Regions from separate parts of the Streptomyces sp. NPDC002851 genome, predicted to be linked through region 1. Evidence: riboswitches for the same ligand, from Rfam matches in the RefSeq annotation. Region 1 holds a riboswitch; the other holds the start of a gene.
The links. A riboswitch is a leader RNA that binds a small molecule or an ion and turns the genes downstream of it on or off. The one in region 1 is predicted to bind ZMP and ZTP.

Region 1 (9,565 bases):
TTGATCGTCGTGATCACCGCGACCAGGTGGGCCAGTTCCGGTTCCGTGAAGTGCGTGGCGGCCTTCTCGTAGACCTCGTCCGGTACGAAGCCGTCCGTCAGGACCGTGACCGCCTCCGTCAGGGCGAGCGCGGCCCGCTCGCGTTCCGTGTAGTAACCGTCCGTTTCTTCCCAGGAGTTGAGCTGGTCGAGGCGGCCCTCGATACCGGGCCCGCCGTTCTTGCGGGCGAGCGCGAGGTGCATGTCGAGGCAGAACGCGCAACGGTTGATCTGCGAGGCGCGGATCATCACGAGCTCGGCGAGCGCCGGATCCCCCAGGCCCCGCTTCGCGACCGCGCTGAGCGCGCGCATCGCGTCGCGGAACTCGGGGGGCAGCGTGGTGGTGCGGGTGGTCACTCTTTCTGCTCCTTGCTCAGCGCTCACCCGTTACGCCGTCTTGAACTGGCCCGGCTTGTAGTGGCCCGGCGTCAGGCGGCACGTCACGCCGAACCGGTTCCATGCGTTGATCGTTGTGATCGCGGCGATCAGTTGGGCCAGTTCCGGCTCGGTGAAGTTCGCGGCCGCTTTCTCGTAGACCTCGTCCGGTACGAAGCCGTCCGTCAGGACCGTGACCGCCTCCGTCAGCTCGATGGCCGCCAGTTCCTTCTCCGTGTAGAAGTGCCGCGATTCCTCCCACGCGCTCAGCTGCACGATCCGCTCCACCGACTCGCCCGCCGCCAGGGCGTCCTTGGTGTGCATGTCCAGGCAGAACGCGCAGTGGTTGAGCTGCGAGGCGCGGATCTTGACCAGCTCGAAGAGCGTCGGGTCGAGGCCCTTCTTGGAGGCGATCTCCAGCTGGATCATGGCCTTGTAGACCTCGGGGGCGTGCTTGGCCCAGGCGAGGCGCTGGGGGATTTCGGGGGCATATTGGCCGCTCGCGGGAGTTTCGGGCGTTTCAGGGGTTTCAGGTGCTTCATTCATCGTTGTCGTCATGCGTACGACCCTAGGGCGGAAGTCGCCCAGGGGTATGGTCCACTTCTATGGCGAAAACGTGGGCCACTTTGGGTGGCGAAGGCGGCGGCGTCGACCTGCACCTGGACCTCGACGGCCCGTCCAAGGGCGTACGCAAACGCCTCACCGACGCGCTGCGCGAGGCCGTCCGTGGCGGCCGTCTCGCCCCCGGCACCCGCCTTCCGTCCTCCCGCACCCTCGCCGTCGACCTGGGCATCGCCCGCAACACCGTGGCCGACGCCTACGCCGACCTCGTCGCCGAGGGCTGGCTCACCGCCCGGCAGGGCTCCGGCACCCGCGTCGCCGCGCGCACCGTGCCACGGCCCGGGACGCCCCGCCCGCCGCGGCCGGAGGGCTCCACGGCGTACAGCCTGCTGCCCGGCCTCCCCGACCTCAGCTTCTTCCCCCGTACCGCGTGGCTGAAGGCCGCCCGCCGTGCCCTCGCCGCCGCGCCGCACGACGCGTTCGGCTTCGGCGACCCGCGCGGCCGGATCGAGCTGCGCACCGCGCTCGCCGGGTACGTGGCCCGCTCCCGTGGCGTGTACGCGGAGCCGGACCGGATCGTGGTCTGCTCCGGGTTCGTGCACGGCCTGATGCTGCTCGCGACGGTGCTGCGGCGCCGCGGCGTCCGGGACGTGGCCGTCGAGCCGTACGGCATGGCCCCGTACTGGGAACGGCTCACCGAGGCGGGGCTGCGCATCCCGCCGCTCTCCCTCGACGAACTCGGTACGCGCACGGCCGAGTTGGGTGCCCTGAATCCTGGTGCGGTGCTGCTCACGCCCGCCCACCAGTTCCCCACCGGCACCCCGCTGTCGCCGCAGCGGCGGGCCGAGGCGGTGGAGTGGGCGCGGTCGACCGGCGGGCTGATCCTGGAGGACGACTACGACGGCGAGTTCCGCTACGACCGGCAGGCCGTCGGCGCGCTCCAGAGCCTCGACCCCGACCGGGTCGTCTACCTCGGCACCGCGAGCAAGTCCCTCGCCCCCGGCCTCCGGCTCGGCTGGCTGGTGCTCCCCGCCGGTCTGGCGGAGGAGGTGGCCGAGGCGAAGGGGGCGGTGGACTGGGCGTGCGGGGTGCTCGACCAGTTGACCCTCGCGGAGTTCCTGAGCTCGGGGGCGTACGACCGTCATGTCCGGGCCGCACGGTTGCGCTACCGGCGGCGGCGTGACGCGCTGGTCGCGGCGCTGGCGGAACGGGTGCCGGAGGTGCGCGTGACCGGCATCGCGGCCGGACTGCACGCGGTGCTCGAACTCCCTGACGGGACCGAGCAGTCGGCCATCCGGGCGGCGTTGTGGCAGGGGCTTTCGGTGGTGGGGCTCGGCCAATTCCGGCATACGGAGGCCACGTTGCCGCGGCGGGACGGGTTGGTGGTGGGGTACGGCACCCCGCCGCCCCATCTTTGGCCTGGGGCGCTTGAGGCGCTAGTCGCTGCGCTTGGCTAGCTGCGTGAATCCGTCCCAGGCGGCGGGCGCGAAGGCGAGCTGTGGGCCGTCGGGGTTCTTGGAGTCGCGGACGTGGATGGCGTCGGGGGTGGTGGCTACCTCAACGCACTCCGGTCCGTCTCCGGTGCTGTAACTGCTCTTGGCCCAGGCCACCTCGACGCAGGCCGCGCCCTCGTCCGTGCTGTAACTGCTCTTGAACCATTCCAGGTTCATGTCTGTCCCCGCACTTTCTCGATAAAGGCCAGCGATTTCATCGGGTCAAGCGCCTGTGCCTGGATCATGCCATAGCGGTACTCCAGGATCTGAAGTTCCCGCGGATTGTTGATCAGTCGCCTGAGGTGCTGGACCTCCATGTGTGCGACCGTGGTGCCGTCGTTGAGCTTGAGCAACTGGTACGGTCCCGCGAGGCTCGCGTTCTCCTCGCTGTTCAGGGGCAAGACCTGGATGGAGACGTTCGGCAACCGCCCCATCTCCAGCAGATGTTCGAGCTGCCGACGCATCACCATTGTGCCCCCGATGGTGAGTCGTAGCGTCGACTCGCACTGGACGAAGGTGAAAACCGGCAGCCCCCTCTTACTGTCGAGGATCCCCTGGCGATCCATGCGACCCGCCACGCGCCGCTCGATCTCGTCCTCGGGGAAGGGTGGTTGGCGATTGCGGATAACTGCCTCCGCGTACTCCCGCGTCTGCAACAACCCGTCGATCACAGAGTTGTTGTACGAGCCGATCCCGATCGCCCGCCGCTCCAGCTTCGCCAGGTCCCGCACCTTCTTCGGGTACCGGGCCTTCTGGGCGTCCGGCTTCAGGGCCTTGATGTGTCCGTGGGCGTCCAGCACTTGGTCCGCCAGGTCCAGGCACTCCGGCGTCGGAATCCGTGCTCCCCGCTCCACCTTGCGGATGAGGTCTTCCCCGTACCCCATCGCCTTCGCGAAGTCCGCGATGCGCAGCTGCCGTTCCTCGCGCCACGACTTGATCTGCCGCCCCACGGCCTCCGCCAGATCCATCGCGACCTCGTCGTCCGTCGCGACATCCCAACTGGCCTCGTCCGCAGGGCCGTTGTCGATCTCGTTGCTCACGCCCCACCACCCCCGGTCACTCTGCTTGCACGTTCCGTGACTACTTAGCGTACGTACGAGACCCCTCCGAAAGTTCCCCGAACCGCGAAAGTACCCTTCTCCGCAGCCGATCAACGGGGAGTGCACATGACAGAGAAGCAAGCTCAAATCCAGCCACACGCGCAGAAGCCCCGGCGGCTCCGCTCCAGCACCGTCATCCTCGGCGGCATGGGCGTGCTCGCCGCCGCCCTCAGCGCCTGCGGCTCCGAGCCGGACAAGCGCTGTGCGGACCCGGTCAGCGGGAGGCAGCTGCCCAAGTACGAGTGCAAGAGCCGCAGTGGCAGCGGCTCGTACTACTACGGCGGCAGCTCCAAGAACGGCAAGGTCGAGGGCGGCAGCTTCAACAAGTCGGATGTCAGCAGGGGCGGTTTCGGCTGCTCCGGCTCCTCCGGAGGCTGACCGGCTCGTCATGGAACGCCGCACCATCGAGCCCCGCCCCGGCTGGCAGCAGACCGTCGAGGAGCAGGGCTGCATCTACCCGCTGACCCGCTTCCCGGACGGCAGTCTGCGCCCGTACTGGGACGAGTCCGCGTACTACGTCTTCTCGCTGCCCGAGGTCGAGGCGCTCGAAGAGGTCGTCGAGGAGCTGCACGCCATGTGCCTGGCGGCAGCCGCGCACATCGTCGAGCGCGACCGCTTCGCCGAGCTCGGCATCACCGACCCCCGGCTCGCCGCGCTCGTCGCCGAGTCGTGGCGGCGGCGGGCCGAACTGCCGTCCGTCTACGGCCGGTTCGACCTGCGGTACGACGGGAGCGGACCGGCCAAGCTCCTGGAGTACAACGCCGATACGCCGACCTCGCTGATCGAGGCCGCCGGACCCCAGTGGTTCTGGATGGAGGAGCGCTTCCCCGGCGCCGACCAGTGGAACTCGCTGCACGAGCGCCTGATCGACGCCTGGAAGAAGCAGGCCGCGCTGCTGCCCCCGGGCTCCCCGCTGTACTTCGCGCACTCGGCGGGCGACGAGCTCGGCGAGGACCTGATGACGGTGGCGTATCTGCGCGAGACCGCCGAGCAGGCCGGGCTCGACACCGAGGCGATCGCGGTCGAGGACATCGGCTGGGACCGGCTCACCGGCCGCTTCGTGGACGAGCAACTCCGGTTCATCCGCAGCTGTTTCAAGCTCTATCCGTGGGAGTGGCTGGCGACGGATGCCTTCGGGCCGCACGTCCTCGACACCCTGGACAACGGCGGCGGTACCGGCTCCACGCTCTGGATCGAGCCCGCCTGGAAGATGCTGCTCTCCAACAAGGCGCTGCTCGCGATCCTCTGGGATCTCTACCCGGGCCACCCGAACCTGCTGCCCGCCTACGTCGACGGGCCGCGCGAGCTCGCGCACACCACGGGGTACGTCGCCAAGCCGCTGCTCGGCCGCGAGGGTGCGGGCGTCACCGTGCACGAGCCGGGCTCCCCGGTGGCGGTGCCCGAAGAAGCCTGCTGCTACCAGGAGTTGGCCCCGCTGCCCGACTTCGACGGCAACCGTGTGGTGCTCGGTGCGTGGGTCGTCGAGGACGAGGCGGCGGGGCTCGGTATCCGTGAGTCGTCGGGCCTGGTCACGGACGGGTACGCCCGCTTCCTGCCCCACGTGATCCTGTAACCGCGATCAGCTGAGTACGGCGATCAGCTGAGTACGGCGCGCAGCTGATCGAGACCCCAGTCCAGGTCCTCCTTGCTGATCACCAGCGGCGGCGCGATCCGGATCGTCGAGCCGTGCGTGTCCTTCACGAGCACGCCCCGGTCCATCAGCTTCTCGGAGATCTCCCGGCCGGTGCCGTACGACGGGTCGATGTCGACGCCCGCCCACAGGCCGCGGCCGCGCACCTCACGGACCGCGCCACCGCCGGTGAGCAGCCCGAGCTCGCGGTGGAGATGCTCGCCCAACTCCGTGGCCCGCTGCTGGAATTCGCCGGTCCGCAGCATCGCGATCACTTCGAGGCCGACGGCGCAGGCGAGCGGGTTGCCGCCGAACGTCGAGCCGTGCTCACCCGGCCGGTAGATGCCGAGGACGTCGTTCGACGCCACCACGGCCGAGACCGGTACGACGCCGCCGCCGAGGGCCTTGCCGAGCACGTACACGTCCGGGACGACGCCCTCGTGCTCGCACGCGAAGGTCTTCCCGGTACGGCCGAGCCCGGACTGGATCTCGTCCGCCATGAACAGCACGTTCCGCTCGCGGGTCAGCTCCCGCACCCCGGACAGATACCCGGCCGGCGGCACGAGCACCCCGGCCTCGCCCTGGATCGGCTCCAGGAGCACCGCCACGGTGTCCTCGTCGACCGCGGCCCGCATCGCGTCCAGGTCGCCGTACGGCACGATCTCGAAGCCCGGCGTGTACGGGCCGTAGTCCGCGCGGGCCTCCTCGTCCGTGGAGAAGCTGACGATCGTCGTCGTACGCCCGTGGAAGTTGTTCTCCGCGACCACGATCTTCGCCCGCCCGTCGGGCACGCCCTTGACCCGGTAGCCCCACTTGCGGGCGGTCTTCACGGCGGTCTCCACGGCCTCCGCGCCGGTGTTCATCGGCAGGACCATGTCCATGCCGCACAGCTCGGCGAGCTGCGTACAGAAGTCCGCGAACCGGTCGTGGTGGAAGGCCCGCGAGGTCAGCGTCACCCGGTCGAGCTGCGCCCGGGCGGCGTCGAGGAGACGGCGGTTGCCGTGCCCGAAGTTGAGCGCCGAGTACCCGGCGAGCATGTCGAGGTAGCGGCGCCCCTCGACGTCCGTCATCCAGGCGCCCTCGGCGGTGGCCACGACGACGGGCAGCGGGTGGTAGTTGTGCGCGCTGTGCGCCTCGGCGGAGGCGATGGCGCGGGCCGTCTCCGTGTTGTCCGTCTCCGTCTTTTCCGTACGAGTCACGGGTTCTCCGATCGTCCTGCGGCTTGGGGCTTGGGTGGTGCCCTTTTCTATCGTCGCTCGTATGCCGGACGAAGAAACCCGGCCCGACGCGCGCGGGTAAGGTGACCGCAGGGCCGTGACTGGCGCGCTGAGATGGGGGCAACCATCGGGGAGCGGTCCGTGAACTGTGTGCCGTGCGCCTGGGCCGTACCGAGAATGACGAACTCGTCCGGAGGTCCCTGCCTTGTCCGAGCCCACTCCCGCCAACCCGACGTCCGCTTCCGCCGCCGCGAACACCGCCTTCCGTAACGCCCTCGATGTGATCCGCGCCGTCGAGCCCCGCGTCGCGGACGCCATCGGCCAGGAGCTCGCGGACCAGCGCGAGATGCTCAAGCTGATCGCCTCCGAGAACTACGCGTCCCCGGCCACGCTGCTCGCCATGGGCAACTGGATGAGCGACAAGTACGCCGAGGGCACCATCGGCCGCCGCTTCTACGCAGGCTGCCGCAACATCGACACCGTCGAGTCCGTCGCCGCCGAGCACGCCCGCGAGCTCTTCGGCGCGCGGCACGCTTATGTGCAGCCGCACTCCGGTATCGACGCCAACCTGGTCGCGTTCTGGGCCGTACTCGCCCAGCGGGTCGAGGCGCCCGCCCTGGAGAAGGCCGGTGCCCGCCAGGTCAACGACCTGACCGAGGCCGACTGGGCGCAGCTCCGCCACGACCTCGGTAACCAGCGGATGCTCGGCATGTCCCTGGACGCGGGTGGTCACCTCACGCACGGCTTCCGGCCGAACATCTCGGGCAAGATGTTCGACCAGCGCAGCTACGGCACCGACCCGGCCACCGGGCTCGTCGACTACGAGGCGCTGCGCGTCCAGGCCCGCGAGTTCAAGCCGCTGGTGATCGTGGCGGGCTACTCGGCGTACCCGCGCCTGGTGAACTTCCGGATCATGCGGGAGATCGCCGACGAGGTGGGCGCGACCCTGATGGTCGACATGGCGCACTTCGCGGGCCTCGTCGCGGGCAAGGTGCTCACCGGCGACTTCGACCCGGTGCCGCACGCGCAGATCGTGACGACCACCACACACAAGTCGCTGCGCGGCCCGCGTGGTGGGCTCGTGCTGTGTGACGAGACGCTCAAGGACCAGGTCGACCGCGGCTGTCCGATGGTGCTCGGCGGGCCGCTCGGCCATGTCATGGGCGCGAAGGCGGTGGCGCTCGCCGAGGCCCGGCAGCCCGCGTTCCGGGACTACGCGCAGCGGGTCGTGGACAACTCGCGGGCCCTGGCCGAGGGCCTGACGCGGCGCGGCGCGACGCTGGTGTCCGGCGGCAGCGACAACCACCTGAACCTGATCGACGTGGCTTCGTCCTACGGCCTCACGGGTCGCCAGGCCGAGGCCGCGCTGCTCGCCTCCGGCGTGGTCACGAACCGGAACGCGATCCCGGCCGACCCGAATGGTGCCTGGTACACGTCCGGTATCCGGATCGGTACGCCCGCGCTGACGACTCGGGGGCTCGGTACGGCGGAGATGGACGAGATCGCGGGGCTGATCGACACGGTGCTCTCGGCGACGAAGCAGGGGACGACGAGCAAGGGGGCGGTCTCCAAGGCCCAGCACGTGCTGGACGAGAAGACGTCGGACGACGTCGCCCGCCGGGCCTCCGACCTGCTGCAGGGGTTCCCCCTGTACCCCGGGATTGACCTCAGCTGACCTCAGCTGATCCCTGCGGGTGGGCGGGGCGGGCTTTCTTCCCCAGCCCCGCCCCTTCCCGTAAGCAGGGGGCTCTGCCCCCTGCACCCCCGTTCCTCAATCGCCGGACGGGCTCAATATTGAGCCCGTCCGGAGCTGTCCCCGACACCTGAGACAATGGGCCCCATGGCCAACCGACCTCGTGTGCTCTCCGGGATCCAGCCCACCGCAGGCTCTTTCCACCTCGGCAACTACCTCGGCGCCGTTCGCCAATGGGTCGCGCTGCAAGAGACCCACGACGCCTTCTACATGGTCGTGGACCTGCACGCGATCACCGTGCCGCAGGACCCCGCTGAGCTGCGGGCCAACACCCGGCTCGCCGCCGCGCAGCTGCTCGCCGCCGGGCTCGACCCGGAGCGGTGCACGCTCTTCGTGCAGAGCCATGTGCCCGAGCACGCCCAGCTCGCCTGGCTGATGAACTGCCTCACCGGCTTCGGCGAGGCGTCCCGCATGACGCAGTTCAAGGACAAGTCCAGCAAGCAGGGCGCCGACCGCGCCTCCGTCGGCCTGTTCACGTACCCGATCCTCCAGGTCGCCGACATCCTCCTGTACCAGGCCAACGAGGTCCCGGTCGGCGAGGACCAGCGGCAGCACGTCGAGCTCACCCGCGACCTGGCCGAGCGTTTCAACGGCCGGTTCGGCCAGACCTTCACGGTCCCGAAGCCGCACATCCTCAAGGAGGTCGCGAAGATCTACGACCTCCAGGACCCGTCGATCAAGATGAGCAAGTCGGCCTCCACGCCCAAGGGCCTGATCAACCTGCTCGACGAGCCGAAGGCCACCGCCAAGAAGGTCAAGAGCGCGGTCACCGACACGGGCACCGAGATTCGCTTCGACGCCGACGAGAAGCCGGGCATCAGCAACCTCCTGAGCATCTACTCCACCCTGACCGGAACGGGAATTCCGGAACTGGAGCAGAAGTACGTCGGCAAGGGCTACGGTGCGCTGAAGACCGACCTCGCCGAGGTGATGGTCGAGTTCGTGACGCCGTTCCGGGAGCGCACCCAGGAGTACCTGGACGACCCGGAGACGCTCGACTCGATCCTCGCCAAGGGTGCCGAGAAGGCGCGGGCGGTCGCCGCGGAGACCCTGGCCGCGGCATACGACAAGGTCGGCTTCGTCCCCGCGAAGCACTGACCCACCTGCAACACCGACGACCCACCTGCAACACCGACCGACAGACAGCCCGGCCCACCCGCCCGACCGGCCCGAAGACGGAGGAGAACGACGTGGGGACCGTAACGCTCGGCGTTTCGATCGCGGTCCCGGAGCCTCACGGCAGCCTGCTCCAGGAGCGGCGCGCGGGCTTCGGTGACCCCGCGGCCCACGGCATCCCCACGCACGTCACGCTGCTCCCGCCGACCGAGGTCGAGGCCGACACGCTGCCCGCGATCGAGGCGCATCTGGCCGAGGTGGCGGCCGCGGGACGTCCGTTCA
Region 2 (9,565 bases), on a different contig from region 1:
GAGCGCCACCTGACGTTCGACGGCCGCCCCGTGCCGGGCGCCCTGGTCGACTTCGGGCTCTACTTCTTCCACAACGCCAAGCGCCTGATCGAGCTCGGCAAGGGCCCGTACTTCTACCTGCCGAAGACCGAGTCGTACCTCGAGGCCCGCCTCTGGAACGACATCTTCGTCTTCGCCCAGGACTACATCGGCATCCCGCAGGGCACCGTGCGCGCCACCGTCCTGATCGAGACGATCACGGCCGCGTACGAGATGGAGGAGATCCTCTACGAGCTCCGCGACCACGCCTCCGGCCTGAACGCGGGCCGCTGGGACTACCTGTTCTCCATCGTCAAGAACTTCCGTGACGGCGGCGCCAAGTTCGTCCTGCCGGACCGCAACGCGGTGACCATGACCGCGCCCTTCATGCGGGCGTACACCGAACTCCTCGTCCGCACCTGCCACAAGCGCGGCGCGCACGCCATCGGCGGCATGGCGGCGTTCATCCCGTCGCGCCGGGACGCCGAGGTCAACAAGGTCGCCTTCGAGAAGGTCAAGAACGACAAGGACCGCGAGGCCGGCGACGGCTTCGACGGCTCCTGGGTCGCCCACCCCGACCTGGTGCCGATCGCCATGGAGTCGTTCGACAAGGTCCTCGGCGAGAAGCCGAACCAGAAAGACCGGCTCCGCGAGGACGTCGACGTCAAGGCGGCCGACCTGATCGCCATCGACTCGCTCGACGCCAAGCCCACCTTCGACGGCCTGCGCAACGCCGTCCAGGTCGGCACCCGCTACATCGAGGCGTGGCTGCGCGGCCTCGGCGCCGTCGCGATCTTCAACCTCATGGAGGACGCCGCCACCGCCGAGATCTCGCGCTCGCAGATCTGGCAGTGGATCAACGCCGGTGTCGTCTTCGAGAACGGCCAGACGTGCACCGCCGACCTGGCCCGCCAGGTCGCCGCGGAGGAACTCGCCAAGATCCGCGAGGAGATCGGCGAGGAGGCCTTCCGGACCGGCAACTGGCAGCAGGCCCACGACCTGCTGCTCCAGGTGTCGCTCGACGCCGACTACGCGGACTTCCTGACCCTGCCCGCGTACGAGCAGCTGATCGCCAAGCACTGACGCCGGAGGCCGCCTGACGCGGCCGACGCAGTATCCCGCCACCGCCACCGCCCCGTGGTGCCTTTACGGCGCCGCGGGGCGGTGGCGTGTCCGGGAGCGGTGGCGTTGGCGTTGGCGTTGGCCTGGCCAACGGCAGTGGTGGGCCCAACGGTCATGGCGCGTAGGGCTCTTGTGCGGTAACGGCACGCCCTGAAGACTCACGCTGCGCGACGCCCCACCGGGCGCCCGCGTAACTCCCCACCGGCGCACCACCGCAGAGGAGGACCCCTCGCATGGTTCGGATGCGTACGTCCCTCGTGGCCGCCGCGGCCGCGGCGGCGGCAGCACTCGTCGCTCTCGGTGCTCCCCCCGCGCAGCCCGCGGCGGAGCCCGAGTCGACGTACATCGTCACGCTCGCGGACGGCGCCGACTCCCGCTCGCAGAAGGCCAGATCACTGGTGTCGGCGGCCGGAGCGCGGATCGAGCACACCTACGGAACCGCTTTAACCGGTTACGCCGTGACGGCCACGCGACACGAGGCGTCCCGTCTCGCCACCGACCCGGCCGTACGTTCCGTCGTCCCCGACTCCCCGGTACACGCGCTCGCCGAACAGACCGACCCCACCTGGAACCTGGACCGCATCGACCAGGAACACCTCCCTCTGGACGGCGTGTACCGGTATCCCGACTCGGCGGGCGAGGGCGTGACGGCGTACGTCATCGACACCGGAGTCCGCGTCGGGCACCGGGAGTTCGGCGGCCGCGCCGCGAACGGCACCGATGTCGTCGACGGCGACACCACCGCGCAGGACGGCAACGGGCACGGCACGCATATCGCGGGCATCATCGCGGGGCAGCGGTTCGGGGTCGCCAAGAAGGCGCACGTGGTGGCCGTCCGGGTCCTGGGCGACAGCGGCGGCGGCACGACCTCCGACGTGATCGCGGGCATCGACTGGGTCACCCGCGACGCCTCCGGCCACCCCGCCGTGGCCAACCTGAGCCTGGGCGGCCGCGCCAACGCCGCCCTGGATGAGGCCGTACGGAACTCCATCGCGGCGGGCGTCACGTACTCCGTTCCGGCGGGCAACTCCGCCACCGACGCCGGTCAGTTCTCGCCCGCGCGGGTCTCCGAGGCCCTGACGTCGAGCGCCACGGACGACGGCGACACGCGCGTGTCCTCGGCCAACTACGGTTCCGTCCTCGATCTGTTCGCACCCGGCCGCAAGATCCTCTCCTCCTGGAACAGCGCCGACGACGCGACCGCCACCTTGTCCGGTACATCCATGGCGGCCGCCCACGTGACCGGCGCAGCGGCCCTCCGGCTCGGTGAATCGCCCGGCGACACCCCGAGGCAGGTCGCCGAGGCCCTGCGGAGCGGCGCGAGCCACGGCGTGGTCACGGACCCCGGACCGGGCTCACCGAACGCGCTCCTGCGGGTCCCCAGCGCGCCCTAGAGCGCTTCGACACAGGCAGAAACCGCCGGAAGACAATCCCTGAGGACCCCTAGGACCCCAGGCTCCCGAGAACCCCGAGAACCCCGAGGAGCGGACACTCAGCATGCTCTCCGACGAGGCGCCGGACGGCGCTCTCCCGCACAGCAGCGTCGCCGTCGTCGGCGGCAGCATCGCCGGGTGCGCGACCGCGCTGGCCGCGCACCGCGCAGGCGCCGGGCACGTCACCGTATACGAACGGGCCACGGGCCACCTGGCCGAACGCGGCGTCGGCATCGCGGTGCACAACTCCCGCTACACAGAACTGGAATCGGCGGGCTACCTCGACGCGGCCACGCCCTGGATCCAACTCACCCGCCGCCGCTGGTACGTACGCGACGACACGTGCCCCGACCCCCTCGGGCGGCGCATCGGCGAGCTGCCGTTCCCCTTCCGGACGTACAACTGGGGGCCGCTCTGGCACGAGTTACGCCGCCGGGTCCCGGAGACCGTCGAATTCCGCGCGGGCACGGCGGTCGACGGCGTCGAGGACTCCCCCGGGGCCGGGCCCGCGGGCGCGGCCGTACACACACCATCCGGAACCGACCGCCACGACCTGGTCATCGGCGCCGACGGCTACCGCTCCGTCGTCCGCGAGCCCCTCTGCCCCGGGGTGCGCCCCCGATACGCGGGCTATCTGGCCTGGCGCGGCGCCTACCCAGCCCGCCAACTCCCGGACGCGGACCTGTGGTCCACCGAAACCTGCGCCTACGTCGTGTTCCCCGGCGGCCACGTCATCGTCTACCGCATCCCCGGAGCCGAGCGCGACAAGGACGGCGGCCCGCGCATCAACTGGGTCCTCTATACCGCTCCCCCACCCGGCATCGACCTCCCCACCGACACCCCCACCAGCCTCCCGCCCGGCACCCTGCACGCCCATCTCGCCTATGTCGCCAAGAAGTTGCTCCCGCCCTTCTGGAGCACCCTGGTACGGCACACCGCACCCGAAGACCTCTTCGTACAGCCGATGTACGACTTCACCGCACCCCGCTACGCCTCCGGCCGCCTCCTCCTGACCGGCGACGCCGCCACGGTCGCCCGACCGCACACGGGCGGCGGCGCCGTCAAGGCCCTCCAAGACGCGACGGTCCTGGAGCGCGCCCTCACCAGCAGCCCGCGCTGGGGCGCGGCCCTCCGCGCGTACGGCACCGAACGCGCCACCGCCGGACGCACGATGGTCGACCTGGGCCACCGCCTGGGCGCCGCCCTGGTGACCCGCACACCGGACTGGTCGGCCCTTGACCAGGCGGGGCTCGAGCGCTGGTGGCAACGGGCGGACGGGGCGGGGGCGTTCGGGGGCGCGGAGCTGCGGCAACGACGGGGCTGAGCTCTGTCCGGCGCCCGGGTCCTGGGCGGCCCCGGACTTTGGGCCCTGGACCCGGGCCGCGGACATCGTGTTACTCTGCCAATAGCACGCATGCACGGGTACCTGCCTCCGTGGCACCTCCCTCCGTGCTCGTGCGAGCGCCCCATCATCCGGCCGTCCGGCCTCACCGGCGCTGAATCTTCTCTCTCGTTTCCGCTCTGCCCTCAAAGGCGCGCGCCTGCTCTCCTTTGCTACTGCGCCGCTTTTCTCCCAGCACTCCGTGTGCTTCTCGATACCGGGCCCTTGCCCGGTGTCTCTCCGGCCACCCGCCGCCGCGCGTGAACTCGCCGCGCCTCAGGGCTGGTTGTGCCGCTTCCCCCCTGCTCCGGCATGCCCGTACGCATCCGAAAGGACCCTCACCATGACCACCACACTCGAACGACCCACCCATTCCGATGAACCGGCGCCTTCGGTCGCGTACGCCGGTGTTCTCGAGCTCACGCCGAAAGGCGGCGGGCTGCTGCGCGACCCCGGATCGCTCCTTCCCACCGCGTCGGACGTGCAGGTTCCGACCGGGCTCGTGCGGCAATACCGGCTGCGTAAGGGGGACTTCGTCGAGGGTGGCGAGGCCGGCGGCAGAACACAGCCGCGTGTGCTCGGAGATGTCGAGCGCGTGAATGGGCGGCCCGTCGAGGAACTGCGGGGGCGTCGCAAGTTCGGGGAGCTGACGCCGCTGCACCCTCGGGAGCGGCTGCGGCTCGAGCACGCGTCGGCCGGGGCGGCCACCCGGCTCCTCGACCTGTTCGCGCCGGTCGGCAAGGGGCAGCGTGGGTTGCTCGTCGCGCCGCCCAAGGCCGGGAAGACCGTGCTGCTACAGCGGATCGCCGCTGCCGTGGCCGCGCATCACCCCGAGTGCCACCTCATGGTCCTGCTGCTCGACGAACGGCCCGAGGAAGTCACCGACATGCGGCGCTCGGTGCGCGGCGAGGTGCTCGCCTCGACCTTCGACCGGCCCGCCAAGGAGCACATCACGCTCGCCGAGCTCGCGGTCGAGCGCGCCAAGCGGCTCGTGGAGCAGGGGCAGGACGTGGTGCTGCTGCTCGACTCGCTGACCCGCCTGTGCCGGGCGCACAACAACGCCGCGGCCAGCGGCGGCCGTACGCTCTCCGGCGGCGTCGACGCCGGTGCCCTGATCGGTCCGAAGCGGCTTTTCGGGGCCGCGCGGCTCGCCGAGGAGGGCGGATCGCTGACCATTCTGGCGACCGCTCTGGTCGACACCGGGTCGCGGGCCGACGAGTACTTCTTCGAGGAGCTCAAGAGCACCGGGAACATGGAGCTGCGGCTCGACCGTTCGCTCGCCGACCGGCGGGTCTTCCCCGCGATCGACATCGCCCGGTCCGGCACACGCCGCTCGGAACTGCTGGTTCCAGAGGGCGAGTTGCGTGCGGTGCACGGGTTGCGGCGTGCCCTCGACGCCCGGGGCGGCGGGCCTGCCGCCCTGGAGACGCTGCTCGAACGGCTCCTTCGGACCCCGGACAACGCGGCCTTTCTGCGGGACGTACGGGGGACCTTTCCGACCGACAGCGGGGATCACTCGGGCTGATCGGAGCCGCTTGCCCTCATCCGCCTGCCCTCATCCGCCTGCCCCCATCCCTTGCCCCGTCCCTTCCTCCATCCGCTGACCTGATCCGCTGGTCTGATCCGCGGGCGGGTACCCCGTGGGGCTGGTGCGGGGGCCGTGACCTGCGGTCCCCGGCCGTTGTCAGTGGTGCGCGGCAGTATGGATGTCGCGGGGGAAGACGGGTGAGGAGGTGGTCCCGTGCGGGGAGCGAGTGCCGGTCAGCGGCGCATCGTGGCGGGTGCCGAGGCTGTGACGGGGCGGCTCGTGGGGCCGGAGGGACAGTTGGCGGCCCTGGTGCGGCGAGGGCTTGCCTTCCGCCACTCACGGCCGCCGCATGACTTCTTCCTGACGCCCGCGGGGCACCGGCTGCGCGAGGAACTGCTCGCCGATACGCCTCCGCCCGCCGCCCCCGCGAGCGACGCGGCGCCGGGCGTGTTCGCCGCCCGTACCGGGAACGGCACGGATCCGGTGCCCGGACCCGGCCGGGAACGGGAGGTACACAGCGCCTGGGAGGGGCTCCTGGAGATGCGGCGCCTGACGAACCCCGCAGGCGCCACCGACCGCCCCTGCGCCTGGGAGCACGCCCACCTCGTGCCGGCCGCCGCACTCGCCCTCGAGGCGGCGGGCTGCCGCCCCGCGGGGGCGGGCGCAGGGGCAGGTCCGGGCGCAGGGGCAGGTGCGGGCCGTGGCGGGTATCGCGTCGCGGGCACGCCGCAGCCGGACGCGGTCGGGGTGCGGTGGATATCCGGCGGCGCCGGGCCCGAGGGCGGCGTCCCGGCGTCGGAACGTGCCTCGGCGCCCGGCGATGACGCGGCATCCGACACCGACATGGGGCTCGACGGCTGTGCCCTCGCCCTCGAGCGGGCCGGGTGGCAGGTCAGCAGGCATACGGAGCGCGGGGGTGCGCGGCTGCTGCTCGCGTCACCGCGCCGGGTCTGACGCATGGGCCACTCCTCGGCTCGGGCCCGCCCCCTGATCAACTCGTACTGCCATGCTGTACGCGGCCGTTGGAGACGGAAGCCGCACCATCGAAACGTTGCGAAGGAGAACCTGACCGTGACCGAACCGTTCGCCGTGCCCGTGACCGTCCGCGGCTATGAGACCGATATCCAGGGCCACCTCAATCAGGCCGTGTATCTCCAGTACGGGGAGCACGCGCGCTGGTCGATCCTTCAGGCGGCCGGGATTCAGCAGCAGAACCTGATCGGCAAGGGCGTCGGGCCCGTCGCCCTGGAGACCACCATCCGCTACCGGCGCGAGCTGCGGGCGGGCGACGAGGTGGAGGTGTCCTGCGCGTTCGAGTGGGGCGAGGGCAAGACGTTCCGGGTCGAGCAGTGGATACGCAAGGCGGACGGCACGGTCGCCGCGGAGATCTCCGGCCTGGGCGGCCTGCTCGACCTCGAGGCCCGCAAGCTGGTGGCCGCGCCGCAGGAGTACTTCCGGGCCCTGGCCACGGACCCGGCGGTGCTCGGGCTCTGAGGGGTACTCGCACGTTGCGGGGCACCCGGGCGTTCTCGGCGTTACGGGGTACCAGGCTTTCTCGGCGTTACGGGGCGCCCAATCGTTCTCGGGCGTTACGAGGCACCCAGGCGTTCTCGGGTGTTGCGGGGTACGCGCCCGTCACGGCGAGGGCTGGCCTACCCTGGAGTTGGCCGTGACTGGCGTTGAGGTGGAGCACCACCGGGGAGCGGCCCGACGGATTGCGGCGTTCTCGCGTCGGTTCCGTCGTCGCTGCCGCGCGCCTGGGCGATCCGTATCGATACGACCCAGGAGCAGCCCATGGCTCACGCCGCACACTCCACCCACTCCACCGACGCCCAGACCGCCGCCGACGCCCAGGCCACCGCCGACACCGCCCGACTGATGGACGGCGCCGCCGTCGCCCGCGGGATCGTGGAGCGCACCGCCGCCCGCGCCGCCGCCCTCACCGAACGCACCGGCACCACCCCCTGCCTGGCGACCGTGCTCGTCGGCGAGGACCCGGCGTCGGTGACGTACGTCCGGATGAAGCGGAACCGCTGCGCGAAGGCCGGGATCCTCTCCCGGCACGCGCCGCTGCCCGCCGAGACGACCACGGAGCAGCTCGTCGCCACGCTGACCGAGCTGTCCCGGGACCCCGAGGTGCACGGCATCCTGCTGCAGCACCCGGTCGGCGCGCACATCGACGAGCGGGCCGCGTTCGAGGCCATCGCGCCGGAGAAGGACGTGGACGGCGTGACCATGCGGTCCTTCGCGGCCATGGGCTTCGCGCTGCCCGGCTTCGCCTCCTGCACGCCGGGCGGCATCATGCGGCTGCTCGACGCGTACGACGTGGACCCGACCGGGAAGCGCGCGGTGGTCGTGGGCCGCAGCCCCATCCTCGGCCGGCCGGTCGGGATGATGCTGCTCGCCCGGGACGCGACGGTGACGTACTGCCACTCGCGCACGGTCGGGCTTTCCGAGATCGTGCGGGAGGCGGACATCGTCGTCGCTGCCGTGGGGAAGCCGGAGTTCATCCGGGGCGAGGACATCAAGCCGGGTGCCGTGGTGATCGACGCCGGGTCCAACCCGGGCAATGTCGGCGACGTGGAGTTCGAGGCGGCCGCGGCGCGGGCGAGCCTGATCACGCCGGTGCCCGGTGGGGTGGGGCCGATGACCATCGCCGTACTTCTTGAGCAGACGTTGGATGCGGCGGAGCGGCAGGCGGGGGCGGCTGCCTCCGTCTGAGCCTCGGGCGGGCCGACCCTGGCCCTGGCCCTGACCTTATTGGCCTTGGCTCTCGCCCTGGCCCTGGCCCTGGCCCTCGCCCTCGCCCTCGCCCTCGCCCTCGCCCTGACCCTAGCCCTGGTCCCAGGCTTGTCGGGTACGCCCCGGACCCCGGCTCCCCGTTGCCGTGCTGGTCAGGGCGCGGTGTACGGTCGGGGCCGGGCCGGGGGCGTACCGGGCCTGGCAGGAGATGGCAGGAAGAGAGGTGGGAGCACGGTGACTTCCCGCCGGGCAGGCGCCGCGGAGCCTACGTTCACGGAGCGGGCGCGCCGGGAGCAGCTCATCGAGTGCACCATCGACCTGATCTCGACGCGGGGTTACCCCGCGACCTCCCTCGCCGCCATCGCCGAGCGGGCCGGGCTGTCCAAGGCCGCGGTCCTGTACCACTTCTCGTCCAAGGACCGGCTGACGCGGGCGACTTTCGACCATGTCATCGAGCGGTTCATGGCCCATGTGCGGGAGCGGGTCGAGGCCGCGTCCGATGATCCGCTGGCCGCGGTGGTCGCGTATGTGCGCGCGATGGTCGGATATCAGCAGGAGAACCGGCGGCATGTGCGCGTGATCACCGAGATGCTTCTCGACGACGCCGGGGGTACGCGGCTGAAGGCGCCCGGAGGGCATGACACGGCGGGGCGGTGGCAAGGGCTTGCCGAGTTGCTCGCGGAGGGGCAGCGGGCGGGGCGGTTGCGGTCGTTCGATCCGGCGGTGGTGGCGTTGGCCATTGGTGGGGCGATCGATGGGGTGATCGCGCAGTGGCTTGCGCATCCTGAGCTTGATCTGGACGCTGCGGCTGAGGAGTTGGAAGCGTTTACTGTTCGGGCGATTGCGCTGCGCTGAGCCGCTGGGTCCGCCCCGGCCGCCCCCCCCCCCGCTCCTCAAACGCCGGAGGGGCTGATTTTCGCGAACCCCGGTGCCCGTTCCGGCCGTACCCCCACCCCACCCACGTACGCCGTAAGACCCCTCAGCGGCGGACAGTCCCGCAGCAAGCGGAAGGGAAGCGGCAGGGAGTCGGAGCCGAGGCTGCCCTCCAGGGCGGGGCGTAGCAGGAGTTCGTGTTCGGTCAGTTGGGAGCGTTGGGTGAGCGTCGTCGGGAAGGTGCGGCGGTTCTGGACTCGGGAGAGGGCCGACTCCGGGGCGCGGCCCCGGCGCAGTGCGGGGGCCAGGATGCGGGCCGTCGCCACCGCGTCCTGCACCGCGAGGTTCACCCCGACGCCGCCGACGGGCGACATGGTGTGGGCCGCGTCGCCGATGCACAGCAGGCCGTCGGCGTACCAGCGGGGCAGTCGGCCCATGGTCACCTCGAGGAGCTTGACGTCGGCCCAG

Region 2: linked by a shared signal. The riboswitch ahead of ACWD10_RS03815 (bifunctional 5,10-methylenetetrahydrofolate dehydrogenase/5,10-methenyltetrahydrofolate cyclohydrolase) and the one ahead of ACWD10_RS00985 (glycine hydroxymethyltransferase) in region 1 are both predicted to bind ZMP and ZTP.

The regions. Positions count from the first base shown of each region.
Region 1 is NZ_JBSFUT010000001.1:200,753-210,317, forward strand. Features, by position in the region: gene ACWD10_RS00945 (carboxymuconolactone decarboxylase family protein) at 1-395, opposite strand, end outside; gene ACWD10_RS00950 (carboxymuconolactone decarboxylase family protein) at 426-959, opposite strand; gene pdxR (MocR-like pyridoxine biosynthesis transcription factor PdxR) at 1,019-2,431, shown strand; gene ACWD10_RS00960 (DUF397 domain-containing protein) at 2,411-2,644, opposite strand; gene ACWD10_RS00965 (helix-turn-helix domain-containing protein) at 2,641-3,507, opposite strand; gene ACWD10_RS00970 (hypothetical protein) at 3,634-3,945, shown strand; gene ACWD10_RS00975 (glutathionylspermidine synthase family protein) at 3,956-5,140, shown strand; gene rocD (ornithine--oxo-acid transaminase) at 5,164-6,396, opposite strand; ZMP/ZTP riboswitch at 6,502-6,588, shown strand; gene ACWD10_RS00985 (glycine hydroxymethyltransferase) at 6,620-8,089, shown strand; gene trpS (tryptophan--tRNA ligase) at 8,246-9,265, shown strand; gene ACWD10_RS00995 (2'-5' RNA ligase family protein) at 9,358-9,565, shown strand, end outside.
Region 2 is NZ_JBSFUT010000003.1:65,664-75,228, reverse strand. Features, by position in the region: gene aceB (malate synthase A) at 1-1,101, shown strand, start outside; gene ACWD10_RS03840 (S8 family peptidase) at 1,374-2,534, shown strand; gene ACWD10_RS03835 (FAD-dependent monooxygenase) at 2,638-3,897, shown strand; gene rho (transcription termination factor Rho) at 4,298-5,479, shown strand; gene ACWD10_RS03825 (hypothetical protein) at 5,696-6,436, shown strand; gene ACWD10_RS03820 (acyl-CoA thioesterase) at 6,554-6,976, shown strand; ZMP/ZTP riboswitch at 7,142-7,252, shown strand; gene ACWD10_RS03815 (bifunctional 5,10-methylenetetrahydrofolate dehydrogenase/5,10-methenyltetrahydrofolate cyclohydrolase) at 7,361-8,203, shown strand; gene ACWD10_RS03810 (TetR/AcrR family transcriptional regulator) at 8,459-9,079, shown strand; gene ACWD10_RS03805 (FAD-dependent oxidoreductase) at 9,118-9,565, opposite strand, start outside.